Regions from separate parts of the Paenibacillus sp. FSL R10-2748 genome, predicted to be linked through region 2. Evidence: predicted binding sites of a transcription regulator. Region 2 holds the regulator's gene; the other holds the start of a gene.
What was found. Region 2 encodes NrdR, which represses ribonucleotide reductase genes. Its sites were predicted from a motif close to AACACNATATATNGTGTT; they were not measured.
Positions count from the first base shown of each region.

Region 1: the regulator NrdR is predicted to act here: its motif matches at 4,669-4,686, upstream of nrdI (class Ib ribonucleoside-diphosphate reductase assembly flavoprotein NrdI).

Region 1 is NZ_JBBOTK010000001.1:457,965-470,456, forward strand. Features, by position in the region: gene NSS66_RS02075 (LacI family DNA-binding transcriptional regulator) at 1-191, opposite strand, end outside; gene NSS66_RS02080 (ABC transporter substrate-binding protein) at 472-2,163, shown strand; gene NSS66_RS02085 (MFS transporter) at 2,236-3,459, opposite strand; gene NSS66_RS02090 (GNAT family N-acetyltransferase) at 3,462-4,022, opposite strand; gene NSS66_RS02095 (DUF2500 domain-containing protein) at 4,082-4,444, opposite strand; gene nrdI (class Ib ribonucleoside-diphosphate reductase assembly flavoprotein NrdI) at 4,852-5,211, shown strand; gene nrdE (class 1b ribonucleoside-diphosphate reductase subunit alpha) at 5,198-7,282, shown strand; gene nrdF (class 1b ribonucleoside-diphosphate reductase subunit beta) at 7,503-8,468, shown strand; gene NSS66_RS02115 (MFS transporter) at 8,662-9,915, opposite strand; gene NSS66_RS02120 (MarR family transcriptional regulator) at 10,072-10,545, opposite strand; gene NSS66_RS02125 (VOC family protein) at 10,706-11,131, opposite strand; gene NSS66_RS02130 (hypothetical protein) at 11,223-11,876, opposite strand; gene NSS66_RS02135 (GrpB family protein) at 11,899-12,438, opposite strand.
Region 2 is NZ_JBBOTK010000001.1:644,404-656,895, reverse strand. Features, by position in the region: gene NSS66_RS03105 (response regulator transcription factor) at 1-263, shown strand, start outside; gene NSS66_RS03100 (methyl-accepting chemotaxis protein) at 423-1,547, shown strand; gene pstB (phosphate ABC transporter ATP-binding protein PstB) at 1,675-2,433, shown strand; gene phoU (phosphate signaling complex protein PhoU) at 2,473-3,132, shown strand; gene polA (DNA polymerase I) at 3,310-5,964, shown strand; gene mutM (DNA-formamidopyrimidine glycosylase) at 6,036-6,866, shown strand; gene NSS66_RS03075 (MntP/YtaF family protein) at 6,978-7,769, shown strand; gene coaE (dephospho-CoA kinase) at 7,781-8,377, shown strand; gene NSS66_RS03065 (lytic transglycosylase domain-containing protein) at 8,374-8,937, shown strand; gene NSS66_RS03060 (alpha/beta-type small acid-soluble spore protein) at 9,057-9,281, opposite strand; gene nrdR (transcriptional regulator NrdR) at 9,387-9,854, shown strand; tRNA gene NSS66_RS03050 (tRNA-Ala) at 9,985-10,060, shown strand; tRNA gene NSS66_RS03045 (tRNA-Lys) at 10,073-10,145, shown strand; gene NSS66_RS03040 (alpha/beta hydrolase family protein) at 10,290-11,294, opposite strand; gene NSS66_RS03035 (GNAT family N-acetyltransferase) at 11,291-11,941, opposite strand; gene NSS66_RS03030 (helix-turn-helix domain-containing protein) at 11,959-12,492, opposite strand, start outside.

The DNA of each region.
Region 1 (12,492 bases), 190 kb from region 2:
TCTGTGTCCCGAGGCTCTACCCCTGTCATTTTGGGATGATTGCGAAAATAGCCCATCTGGGCAGCAAGCTTGACCAGAACCGCCCTTGTCTCTTCACTTACACCGGGTTTGCCTGACAGTGCACGCGAAACAGCGAACTTTGAAACGCCCGCCGCATCCGCAATTTCTTGCAACGTTACTTTTCCACGCATCTTCTCACCCAACCCTATTCGGAGTCTTTTTCTACCTTAATCTTTCTAATACACGGGTGTACCTATAAACTGGTACCATCGTAGCATACTTTGTTTTAGATCATCAAATGATAGATTTGTACAAATCCACACCCTCCACCAAAATATGTTTGCTTAATAAAAAAACAAACCGCATAACAAACAATTATAAATAACTTGACGTGAGGTTTTTTATTTCCTACAATTTACTATTGAAAGCACTTACATTGTGTAAATCATACTTATTAAGGGGGATTTGCAAATGTTCATGAACAGGTCGGTACGTCAGAGCTCCATCCTGCTCCTGTCTTTGCTGCTGCTCGTTACAACGGGCTGTGCGAACGGAACAGGCAGTAAGGCAGAAAAGGAAGATCCTAATGACACCAGCCCTATTACATTTACTTTCTTTGGCGGTGATTCCAGCTCTAACTGGAACAACATGAAGGATGCTGTCGGGCAGGAAATTATCAAGAAAACGGGCGTTACGCTAAATGCTGAACATGCTGTCAATGGCCGAGGCGAGGAAAAGTTTGCTTTAATGGCAGCGAGCGGAGAGTATCCAGATCTCGTGTACCCCAAATCAGACATTGGCAAGCTGGTCGATGCCGGAGCACTCATTGACCTAACCGACCTCATTGACAAATACGGCCCTAACATTAAGAAAGTGTATGGAGACTATTTTAATCGTATTAAATATAGTAGTGAAGATCCAGCCATCTACACGATCCCGACCAATTTGGGTGTGGATCACATCGCGTTTGATGCACAAGCCGGCTTCGAAATCCAGCATCAGGCACTTAAGAAGCTTGGATATCCTAAAATCCGCACCGTTCAAGATTTTGAAAAAGCACTTAAAGATTATGTCGCCAAATACCCTACTACCAATGGCCAGCGAACCATCCCCCTATCACTTGATGCCGAAGACTGGAAAATTCAAATTACAGTGACTAACCCGGCTGTTACTGCTACAGGTGGACCCGACGATGGCGAATATTATATTGATCCTAAAACACACAAAGCCATTCTTCACTACAAGCGCCCAGAAGAACGTGAATATTTCCGTTGGTTGAACCATATGTACAATGAAGGACTGTTGGATAAGGATACTTTTGTGCAAAAAAGTGATCAGTATAAGTCCAAAATCGCCGCAGGCCGTGTCATCGGACTCATTGATCAGGAATGGAACTATCAAGATGCCGAAAATGCGCTCAAGGCAGCAGGTAAGGATGAATTCACTTACGCCCATTTTCCAGTCACTTTAAATGAGAAATACGAGGATCATTCCCTCCAGCCCATTGGCTTCGATACCGCATCCGGGATCGGAATTACAACCTCATGCGAAAATCCGGTGCGAGCTATCAAGTTTCTGGATTTTCTGGCTTCCGACGAAGGACAAATTTTACGCAATTGGGGAATTGAAGGCCAGCATTACAATGTAGAGAATGGCAAACGAGTCATTCCGGCGGATGTGCAACAACGTAAAAACACCGATAACGCTTCTTTTAGCAGAGAGTCAGGTATCGGTTTGTACTGGATATGGGGGCCACATTACGGCGATAGCGTGAAGGACCCTTCGGGCAATTATTACACAACCAATTATCCGGAGATGATTACCGAAAATTATAGTCAAGCCGAGAAAGAGTCCCTTCAGGCATACAAAGCCCATACGTGGAAAGACCTGTTCCCGAACGAAAAAGATTTTCCGGTAAAAGAGTGGGGGGCTGCCTACAACATGCCTGTTCCGACCAATACGAATTACAATGTTATTTATCAAAAGTCGCAGGACATTGTACGCAAACGCATTCCTGAGGCCGTACTCGCCAAGCCAGATCAGTTCGACGCTGTGTATGACCGCATGCTCCAAGAGCTGGATCAGGCGGGTGTGCCAAAGGCTGAAGAAATCTACACTGGCCTAATCCAAAATCGGCTGAAGCTGTGGTACGGCGAAAAATAGGGTTTGTCTTTTAATGAAATATTACAGGGCTGACAGACCATGCTGTTCAGCCCTTCTACATTAACTTTTACATTACATATTCTGTTTGGTTTCTTTTTCTTTCCAAGAATTACTTTTCCCTGATACACGATTGACGTAAAACAATAAAATGATTGGAATCAACGCAATCCCCCCACACATCACCCAAGATATTTGAATAGGTGTTTGATCGGAAGACAAATCCGTAAAATTACGACTGATGATCCCTGTCACGATTAAACCTATGCACATGCCTAATTGTGAAATCGCAGAATCCAGAGATAGTAGTGTAGAACGATACTCATTAGAGATTCTTTTGTTCAGAAAAATTTGTTTGGCAACCGGGTACATGCCGCGCCCAATTTCATAGATCAAAAAGGTAAGCAGCACAGGATAAAATGTGTTGAACGCACCGGCTAAAATGAGCCATATCCCAATCATGCCGCAGGCATACATGAGTATATGTACATCACTGAATCGTGCGCCTAGCTTTCGAACCAGGTAACTTCCCAAAGTCATACATAGTGAATACCCTGCCTTGATAAACCCCATAATCCAAATCCCTTGTTCAGAAAGGCCAACCAGACGTGGCTGTTGGAATGTATTCCCCGCCGAGTTCGAAAAGCTGATAAATAAGCCAATCATAAACACAATCCAGATAGACTTATTTTCAAAACCGATACGGACACTTTCTCCGATAATCGTTTTAATGCGAGTATTAGACGTCTTTCGATGTGCAACATTCTCCTCATCCATATAAAAGAAACATAGAAAAATGCATACAATAATAGATAAAATACTAGCCGCCCATGGAAGTGAATAGTTAAAAGTTGCGAGGAAGGCCCCCAACAGACCACAAATAAATCCCGAAATGTACTGTATACTGTTAGAGGTTGTAAAAAGAACTTCCATGGGCTTATCACTATTTTCCACAACCCATGATTCCAACGAACCTGATTGTAAACATATAGCCAGACCTCCAAAGACTTGCGCAAACACAAGCACCCCGATTTGATCTGTCCAAACGAACAACACACTATAGACTAGAAAACAACAAAGTCCCAAAATAACAGAAATTTTTCTTCCATACTTGTCTGCAATAGCCCCCGTGGGTATCTCAAACAGAAAAATACTTACAAAGAATACAACCAGTAAGAAGTTGGCACTCTGCAGAGAAAGTCCTTTAGCTAATAAAAAAAGGATGAGCGTAGTCCCCGTGATTTCACTCATAAAAAATTGAAGAAAGCTGACGGAGTAATATAGCTTATGAGGTTGCACTCTCAGGATTCCGTCGCTTGCTGTGCAGCCTCATATTCACTTCGCAAAATCCCCATCTGAATAATGTCATAGTATTGCCCTTCCCTGAATAGCTTTTCCCGTAGCCGACCTTCTTCCTTGAAGCCGCATGCCAAATAGCAACGGTGTGCACGTTCATTGAACGCATAGACCTCCAGCTCCAGACGATGCAGATTCAGCGTATGAAATGCAAATTTCTGTAACAGCCGGATCGCTTCCCGTCCGTAACCTTTGCCCAGGTCACCGTCACGCCCGATCACAACACCAAGGGTAGCGTGCCGATTTACCCAGTTGATTTTGAATAAATCCAGTTGTCCGATATAGTCCAGTGTGTCTTTATGCGCAATGACAAAACCTTTGATCTCGGGGTTGCCGTCAATCATCATCTGCACAAAGGATTCGCTATTCACCTGTGAATGCGGGTAGATAAACACGTCGCTTAAACCACGTGTGATTTCCGGGTCATTGACCCATTTTCGGATATCTGGTACATCTTCTTGACGGTATTCTCTCAATACTATTCGTTTTCCAATGATATGCGGCATCGTAATCTTCCCTCCAATTATGTATTTGTTTTGGCAATACTAACTCCCCGCCAACACCTTTATGCTTCCATTACTCTTACAAACTCCAGAAAACGTGTACCTTTATAATGAAGCTCCCCACGATCCCCGATCACAATCATACCAAAGTCCGTATCCTTCACCTCCAGCTCCATACGCTCACCCCCGTCAAACTCAAAGGTGATATAATAATATGTCGAAGCTGAAAAATCGCCTGATCCCCCACGCACTCTCGTCCGTTTATCCACAACCTTACATGAACGTTGTATCCGTTCGGCTGCTTGATTGGACAGGCCCGCTCCTATCGTTTTGACAATTCCCATAATCATTACAATAGCAATGAGTCCAAATACGATAAAAAAGATCATATTAAACGATTGAAATTCCATAAAATCATTTCCCATCTGCTTCATCCTTTCTACAGTAAAATGTAAATTTTCCATTCTATTGCCCATTGACAAATCGTACATCTTCACCCTCAAAAACTCCAATACTTTTTTAACATACTTACGAAAAAAAAGTTCTTTCGCTCTTTTCCGCACCCCGCTTGGACTTATACCCGATCTGGGTCCGCTGATCCCCTCTAGACCGATTGACAAAACTATATATAGATATAAAATAGAGAATGTACTCTAAATATAGTGTAAAAAACGTATTTATGCCCGATATCTTGAAGATACAGGTATGAAAATACATGTAAATATAGAGTCAAAAATTTTAAATGGCACAGCCAGCAAGGGATTCCAGCTATGATGGATCTCAGGCAATGCCGTTTTCTTTTTTCGTTAATTGTTTAAGGAGGTTGCATACCATGCTGATTGCATATGATTCCAAGACCGGCAATGTAAAAAGATTTATAAACAAGCTCAAGCTTCCAGCGGTTCAGATCGAGGAGCAAATGACTATAGAAGAACCTTACGTACTTATTACATATACAACCGGGTTTGGGCAGATACCTGAGAGGGTATCTTCCTTTTTGAAAAAAAATGCACAAAACCTTGTTGGTGTAGCTGCAAGCGGCAACCGTAACTGGGGTGAGAAATTTGCCAAAAGTGCGGATTTGATTTCCGACCACTATAATGTCCCCGTAATTAGTAAATTTGAATTATCTGGAACGTTCGGAGATGTAGAACGTTTTAAACAGGAGGTGAGCCGAGTTGCGGCATATTGAATTGAACAACATGTTGATGAAACGCGATACAGACGGCTTTTTCCAATTGGAAAAGGACCAAGAGGCTGTAGCGGAATTTATGAAGGAAGTTCAGGAACGGAGTTTGAAGTTTGCTGACACAGCCGCTCAAGTGCTGTATATGATTGAGAATGATTATTACGAAAATTTCTATAACAGCTACACGGCTGACGAAATTAATGATATTTTCCATATCACTCATAGCTATAATTTTAAATTTCCTTCCTATATGGCAGCATCCAAGTTTTATACCGACTATGCAATGAAGAGTAACGACCGTAAAGTCTATCTGGAACATTACCCTGACCGGGTTGCTGCTGTCGCGCTGCATTTAGGACGCGGTAACGCCGATACGGCACGCCTGTTGTCCTGCTCGATGATGGAGCAACGTCTCCAGCCAGCGACACCAACCTTCCTGAATGCAGGCAAAAGCCGCCGTGGGGAATTGGTATCCTGCTTCCTGCTCGAAATGGACGACTCCCTGAACTCAATCAACTATGTGCTGAACACTTGCATGCAGTTGTCCAAAATTGGCGGCGGTGTTGCCGTTAACCTGTCGAAGCTGCGGGCACGCGGTGAAGCAATTAAGGGTGTAGAAGGCGCAGCAAAAGGCATAATGCCTGTGCTGAAGCTGATGGAAGACGGCTTCTCCTACGCAGATCAAATGGGACAACGTAAAGGTTCTGGCGCAGCCTATTACAACATTTTCGGATGGGACGTGCTTGAGTTCCTGGATAGCAAAAAAATCAATGCTGACGAAAGAGTACGTCTCAAGACACTTTCTATTGGATTGCTGGTGCCAAACCGCTTTTACAAGCTGGCTCAAGATAATGAACCGCTGCATGTATTTGCTCCTTACAGTGTGTTCAAAGCCTATGGAACGCATCTGGACGACATGGATTTGGATGAAATGTACGACACGCTGCTTGCTGACGATCGGGTGAAGAAAAAAATAGCGATGAGCGCACGTGACATGCTGACGAAAATTGCCATGATTCAGTTGGAGTCTGGTTATCCATATATCATGAACAAAAGTAACGCGAACCAGGCACATGCTCTTAAAAACGTGGGTCAAGTCAAGATGTCGAACCTATGCACGGAAATCTTCCAGTTGCAGGAAACTTCCGAAATTACAGATTACGGACAACAGGATACTATCTGCCGGGACGTGAGCTGTAATCTGGCTTCTCTGAACATTGTAAATGTGATGGAACATGGTAAAATTCGCGAATCCGTTCATGAGGGTATGATCGCGCTCACCTCAGTCAGCGATATGACCCAAGTAGCTAATGCACCAGGTGTTGCGAAAGCGAACCGTGAAATGCACTCCGTCGGTCTGGGTGTTATGAATCTGCACGGCTACTTTGCCAAAAACAAAATTGCGTATGAAAGCAATGAAGCAAAAGACTTTGTCCGTACCTTCTTCATGACGATGAACTATCATTCCATCGAAAAGAGTATGGAAATCGCGAAAGCAGCTGGACAAAGCTTTTATGGATTTGAGGAATCGGATTATGCGACAGGCGTATATTTTGACCGATACCTGAACACAGATTATCGTCCGACAACTGCACGTGTGCAAGAGTTGTTCAAAGGCATCTATGTTCCGACTTCAGCGGACTGGGACAAATTAAAAGCAGATGTGATGAAAAATGGCCTGTACCACGCCTATCGTATGGCAATTGCGCCGACTGCTAGCATTTCGTACATTCAAAATGCAACATCCAGCGTCATGCCGATTGTTGAGCAGATTGAAACCCGTACCTATGCCAATTCGACGACCTACTATCCAATGCCTTATTTGCAAAAGGATAACGTGTTCTTCTATAAATCCGCTTATCAAATGGATCAGTTCAAAGTGCTTGATCTGATTGCAGAAATCCAGCCGCACGTGGACCAAGGAATTTCGACCGTGCTTCATGTGAACAGTGACGTGACTACGCGTCAGTTAGCACGTTGCTATCTGTACGCCGCACACAAAGGACTTAAATCGTTATACTACACACGCACCAAAAAGCTGTCTGTGGAAGAGTGCCTCACCTGCTCCATCTAAAGCATAAATGGTAACAAGCTGTAGTATAAAAATTAGATTTTGAATAGATATGGATGCTTTGCATTAGAAGCTGTATCCAGCGTGTGGTTCAGACCTTTTACGGGACTGGACAAGACCCTCGCGGATACAGCTTCCGTATGTCAAGCATACGATGATTCGCCTGCACTATTTCAATATGTGTTTCCAGGGAATCTCGCAAGCTGAAGGGAGAATGCTAACAATGACAGGTATACAAGCTGTAAACTGGAATCGCTCGGACGATGATTTCACACTGATGTTCTGGAACCAGAACATTATGCAATTTTGGACGGATGATGAAATCCCGTTGTCTGACGATAAAATGTCCTGGGTAACCCTCAGTGATATCGAAAAAGAAGCCTACATGAAGGTGCTGGGCGGATTGACGCTACTGGATACCATTCAAGGCGGCGTGGGTATGCCGCAAATTATGGAGCATGTGGACGGACTGCAACGCAAAGCCGTACTAAGCTTTATGGCGATGATGGAACAAATTCATGCCAAGTCGTACAGTAGCATCTTTACAACGCTAGCTTCCACGGAAGAAATTGACGGTGTGTTCCGCTGGGTGGAAGAAAATCCACATCTCCAAACCAAGGCAGAAACCATTCGTCAGTATTATATGAATATCCACACACCCAAAGACCTGTATCTCGCGATGGCAGCATCGGTGCTGTTAGAAAGCTATTTATTTTATAGCGGCTTCTTCTACCCTCTTTATTTGGCGGGCCAGGGCAAGCTGACATGCAGTGGAGAAATTATCGATTTGATCCTGCGGGATGAAAGTATTCACGGTGTGTACGTAGGTGTACTGGCACAGGAGATTTATGCAGAATTGGCCGAGGAAGAACAACGTGATCTTTACCAGACGCTGGTAGGCTTGCTCCGCTACTTGCACAATAACGAGGAACAATACACCGAGCAAATTTACACTCCTATTGGACTCGTAGACGATGTGAAAGTCTTTTTGCGCTACAACGCCAACAAGGCCATGATGAACTTGGGCTTTGATCCACTGTTTGAAGAAGAAGAAGTTAATCCCATTGTATTCAACGGTATCAGCACCCACACTAAGCAGCATGATTTCTTTTCTAAAAAAGGAAACGGCTATGTGCGGGCGATGAATGTAGAGCCGCTGACAGATGATGATTTTAATTTTGGCGTATAAGTACAAATACGTGAAATTAATTTAGCAAGGTGATACTATGAAGAGCCGTCCGCATGCGGATGGCTCAGACTGTAAACAAAGTAGATAGTTTACATATTTCAGGATTTTGCAAAATTCGATTCCAGTCGCTCCGAAGTGCAAGATATAGACGAACTAAACCATTTCGATCTATATCTTGTTCATTGGAAGTCGCTTATGGGATTTTTGCAAAATCCTCATTTACTTGCGTTCGCTTATATAAAACTGGTATTGCCGCTGCTATAAGGATCATACCCATAAAAGCGGGTGCGGCATGACCAAGTGACACATAGATTTGACCTCCAATGATAGGCCCAATCATTCTTGCTAAAGCCTGAATAGATTGACTACCTCCTTGAATCCTTCCTTGTTCACTAGAATCGACAGACTTGGAGAGCATCCCATTGAATGAAGGCCCAAAGATCGAATCACCAAAACCAAATATAAACATTCCAGCGATAAAAAGAGGATAGAATGAGAACAAAGTAGATAGCGCAATAAGACTGTAGCCTATAATCTCCGAAACCATTCCAAGAATTGCTATCTGTTTATCATTAAGTTTTATCAAAAGCTTTGGCATGATGAAACCTTGTGAAATGAAGTCTTGGAAGCCCATAATTGAAAACATAAGTCCGATTAGTGCAGGCTTCCAACCGAAGGTATCCATTGTAAATTGTGAAAAAACGGCCTGTAAAGATCCGTTGGGTATCCAAAGTAAGAACGCCGAGACAAGTAGCCTTCTTAAGCTTTTCATGGAAAGTATGTTTGCAAGCTGTGTAAGTGGATTCAGTCTTACAAAGGTAATCTCTTTCAGTCTATTATTCTTGGCAAGGCTCTCTGGCATAAAAAAGAATCCATAAACAACATTCAATAAAGTTATGATTGCTCCAAAATACATAGGTACAGAATAACCAAACTTGGCAAGTAATCCGCCTAGAGTTGGGCCAATGACAGTGCCTACACCTACAACCGCACTCACCCATCCAAAGTATTTGGTTCTCTGTTCTGGAGGAATGATGTCTGCAAAATATGCGAAGATCGTGCTTATGCTCCCACCTGTTATCCCCTCTATTATGCGTCCCACAAATAGTACCCATAGAGCTCCTCCTATGCCAAAAACCAAGTACCCGATTGCGGAACCCAAAAGGCATACTAAGAGCAATGGACGACGGCCATATTTGTCACTCAGAGCTCCAAGTATGGGGGCCGCAAAAAACACGCAGAAGGCATAAACAGAGGTCAGCAGCGTGACAACGATAGCTTGTTGTCCCGGATTGCTTATATAAGGCTGTACTAAGAATGGGACGACAGGTGCTATGATACTGAAGCCTATTCCGCAAAGAAACACAGAGATAAGGCCGAATATTAAAGCGTGTTTATCTACAATTTGTTCTGTGTTCTGTTCATGGTGTGATCTAAATTTGAACACTTAAATTCTCCCCTTAAAAATTGTTGTTTTGCTTCCTCGGAATCAAAAATATCGTATCACAGTTTTGCTTCCTCGGCAACAAAACAGTAGCAAAAAAAATGCAGCCCGTTCTCAATAGAACCCAGCTGCCTGTGGTTTGATTTTCATTATTCAAATTTATTCCGACTTAATATCTACACCCTGTTTCTTTATTTCTGCATCCAAATGCCTACTATACTTTTCCAGGAAGCTAATCATACTGTTAAATTGCTCCTCAGTTACCTGCTCAAATACAGCTTTATCCCGCTCTTGAAACTCTTTGTGCAGTTCCTCATGGATTTTATAGATTACTTTCCCTTGCTCCGTAAGCCTAAAATAGATTTCTTTCTTGTTATCCGGCTTCTGGTAGCTTTCGATAATGCCTCTTTTTATGAGCTTCTTAGTTATTTTACTTATGGCACCGCTAGTCATATAAAGGGACTCCGCAAGTTTTGTCACGTTGGAATCTACATTTCTTTCAATGTATTCGATGCAATGTACTTCAGAAGACTTATAACCCTTAAGACTGTCTTCCATCTTATCCTTATTAAGCCAAACCATCTTGTTATATAAGTCCCTGAAACCCATTATGACCTGTTCTTCTTTGTTCATGGCCTGTCCTCCCACCCGTTGGTGCATTAACAACATAATATAATATATTTTTGTTTCTATTTCAACAATAATAAAATCATTATTTATTCTAGAAATTGAACTATACGTAAAAAAAACGGCCAGATCGCTAAAGTAGCGGAATCGAGCCGTTTTCCATTTCTTAAGACCGAGCCTCTGTGAACATTTGAAAGGTGACACCAAACTTGTCTGTTACATTCCCATAAGCGGGACTAAAATGGGTTTCCTGCAAAGGCATTCCCACCTGTCCTCCTTGCTGTAGAGCATCAAACATTTTTTGAGCTTGCTCCACACTATCGGTTGTAATACAGATACTCACCTGATTCCCGCTGCTAAACGGTGATCCGGGAAAGGTATCAGAAAACATGAGCTCTGTCTCACCCACTTTAAGGGTAGCATGTCCCACACGTTCCTTGACCTCTGCGGGAATGGGAAAATCGGGGTTTTCCGGCATTTCCCCAAAGGTTTGAATAAAAAGCAGTTGAGCATCCAATGCCTCTTCATAAAATTCGATTGCTTCTTTTGCATTTCCATCCATCGTGATGTAAGGAATCAAACGTTTGGACATCTTCAACACAGCTCCTTTAATTCGAGGTGATTACCCAGCCATTTCTCCTGTATTATATACAAAACTTGTCAAGAAAAACAAATCTGTATTCTTAGCTTTCATGCACCTGAACGCCAAGCTGCTTTAGCTCCTTTATCGCTTCCGTAACGTTACGCTGTGGATGAAGCGCAGAGATCATCTGTGCAGTGACCGGAACGCCGTTGAAAATCTGGCTTACCACCCCTAGAGAAATCGGCAACTCATAATAACTTTCAGCCCAATCCTGATATTCCTCCGGTGTAACTATAATTTTCCCCAGCAAAAAGGATGAGCCATCGTCATACGCCTCGGGAATGTTCGCATTGCCCATACGCCACTCCTTATCTTCCGCTTTCCTCCACATACAAAAGGTAACGTCCTCCTTCTCCAGGGCTTCGTCTTCCAAAAGCTCCATCATATCATCAGGCACACCGTCGTACATGCCCGGCCAGACCTCATATTCGTCTCTCGCATGAGGACTTACAGGGGATTCGTGGTCAAAACCCTTCAACAGCACACCTCCACGCGTCCATAGCATATGAATCGTATCTCCAGCGCCGTTGTTCACCTCACCCAGGCATACATCACCAGACCATTCAGATTGCATACGATACGTGCGTAACCAATCTTCTGGGGACAATATAATGTCCAGCGCTGACAGCAGCATCATTCTGTCTTTTAAACCATTCGGCGTTACCTGTGCATCAAGCATCATATTCTTCATCATTCCTCCACCTTGTCCATGCGTACTAAGAATTCATCTGTCCCTGCCTATATCTTTCAAGCTTCGCCCGCTCAATCACCTTCCGAATGAATGGTCCTTTGGCTTCGGTATACGCTGCACGGTCATATTTGAATTGGTACGCCAAATCTTTTTTTAAAGTATCATACGCTCGCAGGCTATCAGGATGCGCTTTTAAGTAATCTCTGAACAATAGATGGTTTTCCCAATGCTCACCTTTATACTTGTAAATATGCAAGTGATGAGTCCCAGCTCCCCATTCTCCACGGCGAAAGAAAGCTCTCTCTGGAAAATCAGGCTTATATACATATTCATATTGAAACCCTTGTAGACGCTCTCGATGTTCGGATTGAAGACTTGCCAACTCTTCTACTCCAACCATAATATCAATAATAGGCTTGGCTCCCAGATTAGGAACGGACGTACTACCGATATGCTCTATGCCGACACATACATCTTTGAGAGCCTCTACAATTTTCCTTTGCTCTTGCATATACTCTTCAGCCCACTGCGGGTCATACCCGGATATTTCCACCTGCGAGGACATACATGAACACACCTCCACTAGCTTTCTAAAAAATGCCTTCCAATCGTGCTTGGC
Region 2 (12,492 bases):
AGTCCATCAGCCTCAGACCAAAGGAATTTGAGGTACTTCTTTATTTGTCCCGCAAGCCGGGTGTGGTATTGACCCGAGATGATCTGATGAATGCTGTTTGGGGTTTTGACTACATTGGCGGTCAACGGACCGTGGATGTGCACGTCAGTTCCTTACGTAAAAAGCTGGAGCTAGATCCCGACTCGGTTCATATTGATTCGATCCGTGGAGTGGGGTACAAGCTGGTTGTAAATAAAAAAAGAAGCGCTTCTCATTTATTATAAATGAGGAGCGTTTTTCTTTATCTATGGCAGTGTCCGGCGACTTTTGTGTCCATTTCGTGATTTTACATTTCATTAACAAAACTGATCGCTAGAATCAACAAATGACCGATATGATGTTCCCGTCACTCCAAGTAGTTAAAAAAAGGGGACTTCAGAACGATGATAACGGAACCAAAGACCCAGCCGAGTTCCACTGCCGTGATTGAACGTGAAGCATACAAGCCGATTACTACCTATGTGCCATGCCGGGAGGTTCCGATCATTGGTACGGACATGTCTTGTAAAGAACTGTTAGCACTTATGAAAACACAGGAAGATATACCTTGTGTTATTGTTGTGGATAAAAATGATCTTCCACTGGGCATTATTATGAGAGATGCGTACAATCGCCATTTTACGGGCAGATTTGCTGCGGCGTTGTTCTATGACAAGCCTGCAGCCATATTTGCCGACCCCGATACATTAATTGTGGATTTAAAAAGCCGGGCATCGGACATTGTGGAATTGGCGATGTTGCGTGAAGAACAGCGTTTTTACGATTGTGTGTTGATTAAGGAAGGCACACGATTACTCGGCGTACTCACGATTCGTGATATCCTGTCCGTCGTGCAGCGAATGCAAAGAGAAGCGGACGAAGAGCGGGGCGATGTGATTCGGCATAGCTATGACGGAGTCCAGCGTATTCAGCTGACTGTGCTGGATGCAGCTAAAGAGGCCGATGACAGTGTGCGGCTAACCCGCTCAATGAGTGAATTATCCCGCCGTGGCAAAGTAGAATTGGAGGATGTTTTGCTCTCCTATCGTGCGGTCACGGAGCAAATGAAGCGCCAGCATGAGCAGATGACGGCGTTGACCCAATCGCTGAATGACATTGCGGGCATGGCCTCATCCATTCGTGCACTGGCAGATCAAAGCGGACTGCTGGCGATCAATGCGTCCATTGAAGCGGCGCATGCTGGCGAACACGGACGAGGCTTCCAGATTGTGTCTCAGGAGGTGCGGAATATGTCACTCCAGACGAAAGCTTTTTCCACGCAGATTACAGGCTTACTCACCCATATCGAGCAGATGCTGCGTGACACTGCTGAACTGACGGATACGAGTATGCAGCAGATTCATACAGGCTCTCAATATATTTCTGCTGGAACACAAACTTTTGCCAAACTATTGCAGGCTGTCGATGAAATTGAAGCCAAAAACAGCGAAATGTCCCATTCCGCAGAGAAAGCGGCTTTGAATGCAGCCGAAATTGCACAGGAGCTTGAGCTCATGCTAAGTTCTTGATCATTTTACATACCGTTAACAAATCCACCACACTAAATTTACACACAGCTTATATAATCTTCATATTGTGCAAATCAGGTGCAATGCTTGAGGATCATAACTGCAACACGAAGGAGATCATAAATCCATGAATGATTCCGTAATCCGGATTGATAAGCTGAATTTATATTATGAGAAATTTCACGCGCTGAAACATATAAACCTCGATATTCCTGAAAAAACGGTAACTGCCTTTATCGGCCCGTCCGGCTGCGGCAAATCGACCCTGCTGCGTACGCTGAACCGGATGAATGACATGATACCGGGAACGCGTATTGAAGGCACCGTGAGTATCGCAGGTCAGGATATATACGGCGATACTATGGAAGTAGAAACTCTGCGTAAGCAGGTGGGAATGGTTTTTCAACAGCCTAACCCATTTCCCAAATCGATTTATGATAACGTAGCCTACGGCCCACGTCTGCATGGAGTTCGGCAAAAGGACAAGTTGGACGAATTGGTCGAGCAAAGCCTGCGGCAGGCGGCACTCTGGGAAGAGGTCAAGGACTTTCTGAAGCGTTCAGCTCTGAGCTTGTCCGGTGGACAACAGCAGCGGTTGTGCATTGCCCGGGCGCTTGCCGTACAGCCAGATATTTTACTGATGGACGAGGCGACATCTGCGCTAGATCCGATCTCCACGATGAAAATTGAAGAACTGGTTCAGGAATTGCGAGACACATATACCATCGTCATGGTGACGCATAACATGCATCAGGCAGCGCGTGTGTCCGGTCGAACTGCGTTCTTTTTAAATGGTGTTGTGGTGGAAGCGGCGGATACAGAGACGATGTTTTCCACGCCGCAAGATTCACGTACAGAAGATTATATTTCAGGGCGATTTGGCTAAAGCCTACCAGATGAATATGCCAGAAGGGGTGACTTCGAAATGATACGTAGAAAAGGTTTTGATGAAGGGTTAGATGAGCTGAGAGCCGTACTGCGCGAAATGGGTGCACACGTTTCGAAGGCGCTCGATCAGGCCATTGAATGTTTGCAGACCAAAAATATAGAATTGGCTCAGCAGGTGGTCAAAAATGATGCATCCCTCAATACGCTGGAAGAGAATATTCTCGATATGGGTTCCAAGCTCATTATTACCCAGCAACCGGTAGCGAAGGATTTGCGCCGGATCATTGTTGCATTTAAAATTTCCAGTGATCTGGAACGAATGGGCGATTTGGCACTTGATATTGCCAAGGTGACACTTCGTTTGGAAGGGCAGCAGATCATTAAGCCTCTGGTGGATATTCCGCACATGGCTTCCATTGTTAAAGAAATGATAGATGATGCGATCAAATCCTATTTGGATGAAAATACAGATCTGGCCTACAAAATGGCCAAAGAGGATGATCGTGTGGATTCCATGTATAGCCACATGATCAGCGATCTGTACGCCTTTATGGTAGAAAAGCCGGCAGAGGCTTCACAAGCCATGCTGCAACTGCTTGTAGGACGATACATTGAACGAATTGGTGACCATGCTACGAATATCGGTGAAAGTACTGTATATCTCGTGACAGGGGAGAGACCAGATTTGAACCAGTAGAGCTTTCAGGTATATAGCGGTTGTTTCTGACCCAGACTTGTCTTTGAGCAAAAGGCAAATTTGGTTAGGAAGCAGCCGTTTTTTTCTGAAAAAGGAGTCTTGTATGTTAAGATAGGAAGAGGAATGCGTAAAACGTAAGAACGTTACGAATGCATTGATGAACTTGCGAGGTGCTAAATGGATAAACTCATGCTTATAGATGGTAACAGTATCATTTACCGGGCGTTTTTTGCTATGCCACCGTTAACGAATTCGAGCGGGCAGCAGACGAACGCGGTGTACGGATTTACGACGATGTTATTGCGGCTCTTGGAGGAGCACAAACCAACACATATTCTGGTTGCCTTCGATGCCGGCAAAATAACGTTTCGCCATAAAGGATACGAGGATTACAAAGGTGGACGGGAGAAAACACCGCCAGAGCTGTCTCAGCAATTTCCGTTGCTGAAAGAGCTATTGACCGCTTTCGGCATTGCCCAGTTTGAACTGGATGGCTATGAGGCGGACGATATTATAGGCACCCTGTCCAAGACAGCGGACGAAGCCGGTTTTAATGTGCTGGTCGTGACTGGGGACAAGGATATGCTCCAATTGGCCTCAGACCATGTCACAGTCGGCTTGACCCGCAAAGGGGTTACTGAGGTGGAGACGTATGGACCTGAGCAAATTCAGGAACGATATGGCCTGAAGCCGCTGCAAATTATTGATCTTAAGGGTCTGATGGGCGATACGTCGGACAATATTCCTGGTATTCCCGGCGTGGGAGAAAAAACAGCGCTCAAGCTGCTGCATCAATACGGTTCAGTCGAAGAAGTGCTGGCGCACACGAATGAGCTGAAGGGCAAAATGAAAGAACGTGTAGAGACACATGCTGATGATGCGCGAATGAGCAAAGATTTGGCGACCATTTATCGGGATGTAACGTTGGACAAGCAGCTGGAAGATGTGGCCTTCGGCGGGCTGCAAGCAGAAACGGCCGGGCCAGCTCTGGCGAAGCTGGAGTTCAAGTCCTTGCTGGAGCGTTTATCCTTTTCAGGTGAGGTTGGAAGTACTGGGGTAGACGTAGAGGAAGCCGCGGCTGACGTAACAGTGCTGGATGAGCAGCGGATTAGCGAATTGGTAGAAGTGTTGGATCGTGTGGATGTGCTGCATGTTGAGACGCATGGTGATAATCCGCATCATGCTGACATTGTAGGTCTGATATTTGCCGCAACGGGACAGCAATTTTTTATGACACTGGATGCACTGCAAAGCGATGCAGCTACACCTATTCGCGCATGGCTTGCTGACCCTGAACGCAAAAAACGCGGTCATGATCTGCATCGAACGGATTTGGCTTTACACTGGCATGGAATTGAGTTTGCAGGTGCCGAGTTTGATGTGCAACTGGCAGGGTACTTGCTGGACCCAACCGATGCAAACCAGACATTGAGCGGATTGGCAGCCAAATATGGCTTGTCTTCGATCCGTCCAGACGAAGAAGTGTTCGGCAAAGGAGCTAAATATAAAGTCCCTGACGTGGATGTACTGTCCGATCATGTGGCGCGTAAGGCAGCGGTGATTGAAGCTTTGGTGCCTGTGCAGCAGGCGGAGCTGGAAAAAACGGAAATGCACAAGCTGTTTCATGAGCTGGAGATGCCGTTGTCCCGCATTTTGGCGGATATGGAGAAGCAGGGCATCTTGGTGAACGTAGAAGAACTACGCGCCTTGGGGAAAGAATTTGAAGCCCAGATTGCAACGTTGGTGGGTGAAATCTACAGCATTGCCGGAGTAGAGTTCAATCTGAATTCACCTAAACAGCTGGGTGAGATTTTGTTTGATAAACTGGGTTTGCCTGTCATTAAAAAGACGAAAACGGGGTACTCGACCGATGCGGAGGTATTGGAAAAGCTGGCCCCCTATCATGATATTGTGCAAAATATTTTGCAGTACCGCACTATTGCCAAACTCCAATCGACGTATGTCGAAGGATTGCTGAAAGAAATTTCGGAGAAAACGGGTAAGGTGCATACGTATTTCCGGCAGACGGTTGCAGCAACTGGACGCTTGAGCAGTCAATTTCCGAATTTGCAAAACATTCCGATTCGTCTTGAAGAGGGTCGTAAAATCCGCAAAGTGTTTGTTCCGTCCGAACCGGGCTGGTCTATTTTGGCGGCAGACTACTCACAGATTGAGCTGCGGGTGCTAGCTGATATTTCGGATGATGAACGTTTGAAGGAAGCCTTTGTCCACGATATGGACATCCATACCAAGACCGCATCCGATGTGTTTGGTGTAGCAGCGGAAGATGTGGACTCCAACATGCGGCGTTCTGCGAAGGCAGTCAACTTTGGGATTGTCTATGGAATCAGTGATTATGGTCTGTCACAAAATTTGAATATTACGCGGAAGGAAGCGGCTCGCTTTATCGACCAGTATTTTGATGTGTTCCAAGGCGTTCGCCGTTACATGGATGATATTGTGAAGGATGCGAAGCGGGACGGCTACGTAAAAACGCTGTTGGAACGCAGACGCTATTTGCCGGAGATTAACGCCAGCAATTTCAACCTGCGTTCATTCGCTGAGCGTACAGCGATGAATACGCCGATTCAAGGTACCGCTGCCGATATTATCAAGTTGGCGATGGTACAGATGGATAAGGCGCTACGTGAACGTAATCTTCGCAGCAGAATGCTGCTCCAAGTACATGATGAGCTTGTGTTCGAGGTTCCGCCTGAGGAAATGGAGACGATGAAAGAGCTTGTCCCGGCTACCATGGAAGCTGCATTAAAGCTGGCTGTGCCGCTCAAAGCCGAAGTAAGCTATGGAAGCAATTGGTATGAGGCCAAGTAAGATATTTCAATGAGTAGATAGTCCCAATTTGACGCTGCTTCCGTTATAATATAGGGTGAGGTGAAGACATCATGCCGGAATTACCGGAAGTAGAAACAATTAAACGAACGCTAAACGAGCTTATCGTTGATAAACATATAGATCATGTCACCGTGAATTTACCGCGGATCATTCAACGGCCCGATGATATCCATGCTTTTGCGATGGAATTGGCCGATCACCGGATTACAGGGGTGGAAAGACGCGGAAAGTTTCTGCGGATTTTGCTGGACGGGCTGGTGTTGGTCTCCCATCTTCGAATGGAAGGGCGATATGGATTGTATTCGCAACATGATCCTGTGGAAAAGCATACCCATGTCATCTTTCATTTTAAAGATGGTACGGAGCTGCGTTATCAGGATGTGCGCCAGTTTGGCACGATGCACTTATTTCCGGCAGGACAGGATTTGCTGGAAAAGCCGCTGAACAAGCTTGGTTTGGAACCGATGGACGAGGCCTTTACACCCGAAATGCTGCGTGTCGCTGTTGGAACTCGTTCGACTTCGATCAAGGCAGCGCTGTTAAACCAGTCATATGTGGTGGGCATTGGGAATATTTATGTAGATGAATCGTTGTTTAAGGCGGGGATTCATCCAGCACAGCCAGCCAAAAGCCTAACGGATAGCCAATTTCATGTCTTGCATGAAGCTATTGTCTCCACGCTGGGTGCGTCGATTCAGGTTGGAGGCTCGTCCATTAAATCGTTCGTTAATGGACAGGGCAAAACGGGCGACTTCCAGCATCAATTGCAAATCTATGGACGTAACGCGAAGCCTTGCATTAACTGTGGCACATTGATCGAAAAATCTGTCGTAGCCGGACGTGGCACACATCATTGTCCGGTCTGCCAGCCTCTGCGCTAAACAGGCACAGTCACCCCAAGCCCATCCCTCTCATATATTGTTCCAAGTACCAATACTGCGGAGGGTTTCGGTTGTTATAAGGCCCTGCCTTCGCAATGGGAGGGAATTGGAGTGGCTAATCATTGGGGAGCCCTGCTGTTACTGGCATTTGCGCTAAGTTTGGACAGTTTCGGAGTCGGTGTTACATATGGTCTGCGCAAAATGAAAATTCCACTGTTGTCGATTGCTATCATCTCCGTATGTTCAGGTTTGGTGATTGGCATATCCATGCAATTGGGCGCATTACTATCTCGTGTCCTGTCTCCTGTATATACGACCGTTTTCGGCGCTGTCATCCTGATCTGTATCGGCTGTTACTCTTTGTTTCAAGCTCTGCACCGCAAAGAGGATTCGCTAGAGGATTCAGCGGAGGCCTCTCGGGGGCTGCTTCTTACAGAACAGACTGATCCAGTGAGCAGATCTGTTCTTGGAGAGAAGAAGAGTATAGAGGATGCTGATACAGAGGCTTTCCTTAGCTCAAGAAAAGATCTGTCGGCAGAAGCTTCTGTAGAGCAGCAGGAGCGAACGCTATTTTCTCTGGAGTTCCGCAAATGGGGACTTGTTATTCGGATTCTTCGAAGCCCGTCTGCTGCGGATATGGACCGTTCTGGCAGTATATCTGCTACCGAAGCGGTTTGGCTGGGTATTGCATTATCGGTCGATGCGTTCGGAGCGGGATTAGGGGCAGCTATGCTTGGTTTTCAGCCACTGTCTACTGCGCTGGCTATTACGTTATTCAGTGGAACATTTTTGATTGCAGGGATGAAAGCAGGCTTCTTTCTATCAGCATTTCGATTTATGAAGGCGCTGGGTGTATTGCCGGCATTATTACTGATTATGATGGGCATATTGAAGCTGTTATGAGGTGAAAGAGCATGAATATCGGATTAACCGGAGGTATTGCTACCGGAAAAAGCACCGTGTCGGCTCTTTTGGTCGCCAAAGGTGCGCTGCTGATCGACGCAGATGCCATTGCCCGGGAAGTGATGCTTCCGGGGCATCCGGTGCTGGCGGCGGTCATACAGCATTTTGGACAAGCTATAGTGAACAGTGACGGAACCCTGCACCGCAAAAAACTGGGTGATATTGTATTCGGAGACCCTGCCCAGCGGCAGGCACTTAACGATATTACACATCCTGCTATTCGTGAGGAAATGCGACTGCGTATGGAAGCATATGAACGGGAACAGCCGGACAAGCTTGTTTTGGCAGATATCCCGTTAATGTACGAGTCCGGGCTGGAGAGCTTGTACGAGGAAATTATGGTTGTGTACGTACCACGTGATATTCAGCTCCAGCGTCTGATGCTCAGAGACGGTCTGACGGAGGAACAAGCTGGACTTCGGCTGTCCGCACAAATGGATATTGAACAAAAGAAAAACTTGGCCGATATCGTTATCGATAATAGCGGAACACAGTCTGAGACGAAACGACAAATTGATCAATTTTGGCAGCGGAAGGGACTTGCATGAATATTTTGCGAAAGAAAAGAGTCCTGCTCACTTTGTTTGTCGGGTTTGTCCTGATTCTGTTCCTCAATTCAAATTGGATGTCCTGGTTCTATCCGATTCAATATAAGGATGAGATTCGGCAGTATTCACAAACGTATGAAGTGGACCCATTTTTGGTGGCGTCTATTATCCGCGTAGAAACCAATTTTAAAACCAGTAAGCAATCGCATAAGGGTGCACTGGGGTTGATGCAGATTATGCCGAATACAGCAAATTGGATTATGGACAGCGCCCAGATTCAAAAGGTTCCGCTAGACAGTGTCAAGCACGAGCCTGGTACCAATATAGAGCTGGGAACCTGGTATTTGCATAACCTATCCATGAAGTTTCAGGATAATCCTGTAGCAATCGTAGCTGCTTACAATGCAGGGCCGGGTAAAGTTCAAGAGTGGCTCGATAAGGGAGTGTGGGATGGAAAAGAAGAGTCCATTAAGCAAATCCCTTTTGGTGAGACACGACATTATGTACAGCGGGTCATTTATTACTACAGGCAATACACGAAAATTTATAATGATTTTTAAAAGACAAGTTAATGACATGATGAGCCTTTTCGCTTTAAAATGAAAAAAAGCGCAGGACAGGCTGTTTTTAGCAGCCCGTCCATACACTTTTTCTTGTTATTTCTGCATTATTACCGCGATTATTGGTATTGACCTGCCAATTGTTGTTCGGCGATCGTTACGAGGCGTTTTGTGATGTAGCCCCCGATCGAACCGTTCTCATAGGAAGTCATGTTACCTTGGTATCCATCTTGAGGAATGCTGATACCCAGCTCTTGAGCGATCTCATATTTCATTTGCTCCAGAGCGCCGGAGGATCTGCTGACTACCAGATTGTTGGAGTTGCCATTGTTTCCTTGTGCCATTGTTGTTCACCTCCTCGCGATGTGGTAAACATATTATGATCCGTTTTGACAAAATTATTACTAAAAATCTTCGGGAATTTATTGGAAAAAGAAAGTGGTGAGATTATGAAATGTCCGTATTGTGCCTACAATGGCACGAAAGTGTTGGATTCGCGACCTGCGAATGATAACAAGTCCATCCGTCGCCGCCGTGAATGTGAGCAGTGTGCCAGGCGTTTTACCACCTTTGAAATGGTGGAGGAAACCCCACTCATGGTCATCAAAAAAGACGGCAGCCGTGAAGAGTTTAGTCGTGATAAAATGCTGCGCGGTCTCATTCGAGCCTGTGAGAAGCGCCCAGTATCCGTCGAGCAATTGGATATGATCGTATCCCAGGTGGAGAACGCTATCCGCAACACAGCAGCCACAGAAGTCGATAGTCAGCAGATCGGGGAGCTGGTCATGGAACAGCTTTACCCAGTGGATGAAGTCGCCTACGTACGTTTTGCGTCCGTCTATCGTCAGTTTAAAGACATCAATATGTTTATGAAGGAACTGAAAACATTGTTATCTAAAGATACAGCCAGCGACTGATCGCTGACTGTATCTTTCTTGGGTCAAGGTGGGAAGATGATTATATTTTTTTTATAAAAGTATTGACACAGGAATAAAAATTTTATATGATATAGAAGTCGCTTGAAACGTTGATTAACTTACTTATGATGGGGCCTTAGCTCAGCTGGGAGAGCGCATCGCTGGCAGCGATGAGGTCAGGGGTTCGATCCCCCTAGGCTCCACCAAACTTTTATTATGGACTCTTAGCTCAGTTGGTAGAGCAGTTGACTCTTAATCAATTGGTCCAGGGTTCGAGTCCCTGAGAGTCCATCCTTTTAGAAAAAACGGCAGAGATGCCGTTTTTTTGTTGTTTATAGATCTATTCCCAGTCTAACCGAGAACAGTTATGGGGTTTTCATTAGCATTTTTTCATTAGCATATCAAAAGAAGTATGGCAAAAAAGAACATCATTGTTTAACGCTGACTGACATAATCGGAAAGGGATTTGAGATACTCACCATTCACCAATTTTCTTGGGGCGAATACGGCTGTTAAGAAAGTTAGAGATTTTGAACGCGCGATTTTTTCATCCATCATGGAATGGTCGGCTTCAGGTAAATGAATCACGGACAGCAGTTCTGGAGGTATTTTCTGGCGATAGACTCGCTCGGTATCCTTTACATCAACATTAATATCTTTGCCAGCCAGAACCAAGAGTACAGGAGAATGGAAGTGACTTAATTCTTCGGTGGAATCAGACAGAAAATTTTTGCCTATAAAGCTCCATCTTTCTTTGGAAATCATATCGTCAGGATCGGCTATGCCTAGATATTCTTCATAAGAAGCATGTTTTTTCAGTAACTGTAGAACTTCTTGATCGTAGTTCAATGTCTTTTGAATTTCTTGCGGAGTAGCTCCTTCTTGTTCCATTTCTTTTCTGGTATTAAATTGTCCTTGGGAAATCCAGTTCACGGCAGGCGATACAAGGATGCTGAATGCAATATCATGCTCCTCTTTAACGATCTTCGGAATGACCCATCCTGCTTGACTGGCTCCCCATAGGCCGATTTTTTGCTTATCAATCATCGGTAAGCTTCTTGCCCAGTCTATTGCATATCGGATCTCCTGTGCGCGGTCCTCCATGCTTTGGTCGAGCCAATTGCCAGGAGCGCTGTTAATACCGGGCTTATTCAGTGACAGGGAGGCATAACCCTTGGAAGCGAACTTTTCCCACAGTGGTTTGTATCCATCATCATATGTGTCATTAATAGGACCATCCCCATGGACAAAAACAACCAATCCAACCTTTCCCGAGTAGTTCTTAGGCAAAGCTAATGTACCTGTTAACAGCCCTTTAGGTGTCTTAATTTGTATTTTTTCTTCTGTCATCTTGTAGGAATTTTGATATAGAACAATTAGTATCAAGGCAACAGCCAGAGCTGCCGCAATACCAAAAGTAAGCTTGAATGTTTTTTTCAACGATGCTCTCTCCTCGAATGCAGGTTCTCTTTCCAACTCATCAGATACCATACAGGCTCCTTGAACCAAAAATGCCGTAACTCATTATACTTGGATTGTTCTACTTCAAACGCCAGTTTGTGATACAAACGGATAGCCCCTTGGTTCTTATGCGCTACATGAAGCGTCAATGCATGAAACCCAGATTCAACCGTAAATTGCTGTGCGAAAGCTAGAAGACGGCGTCCTATTCCCTGGTTACGATGACTTGAACGAATCGCCAAATGATCAATGTAACACTCATTTGCAGCGGGGGTATACTCCAGCGCATGCATACCTGTCAAAAATTTAAATACATTGAAGCAACCAAACTGTTTTAGGAGCGGAGCTAAAGAAATGGGATTTGTTTCAGGAAGTGAAGAGGAGGGGGCCTTCCATTTGAGGGAAAGAACACCGACAACATCTTCGTTCTCTTTGGCTACAAATTGTTTCATAGATGAAGAATAAGGATTTTGAACCCAAACCTGCATTAACAACTTCTGTATATCTTGCTCCTCCAGTGTAACAAGAGATTGGAATTTTGCTTTAAACGATTCGACTAAAAGACTGCAAACAGCTTCATGGTCTTGTTTCTGGTATGCAACAATGTCAAAGGATTTTGCACTCATTTAACGCCCTCCAAGATTTATTCTACTTTAACCTGAATTTCGTATTGCAGCTTGTTGTTGTCGAACATCGAAAGATAAGATTTTTCTACTAGAACAATCTTGCTTTGGCAGTTATATTGGTGATGAGCTACATATCGTTCCATTTGTTTAATTTCATAATCAATCTCTGGTTCTTCAATGACGGAAAGATGCTTATAAAGATAGTTGCCCTCTTCCAGAATATAGTCAGCCACATCCGCCGTTTCATAACATAGCTTCGCCTGTCCAGCATCAGACAAGTAATGCAGGTCATTTTCAAATAATCGAGGTGGGGCAGGGCGGTGTTCAAATAGGTTACCGGCAGTGAGCTCTTGACCATTCTCCAATGCAAACCATAGCTTTAAATGACGGGGACCTAATCGTTTGACCTGATACTCATCGTCCTGCTGGGTCCGATTATTATGTTCTTCTAACACTTTGTGAATAAACTGTTCATGCATCTTCAAGTTAGCTATTTCGGCCTGTACCTTCTGCAACGAATGCTCTAAAAGCTGGTTATAGTCATCGGCAGC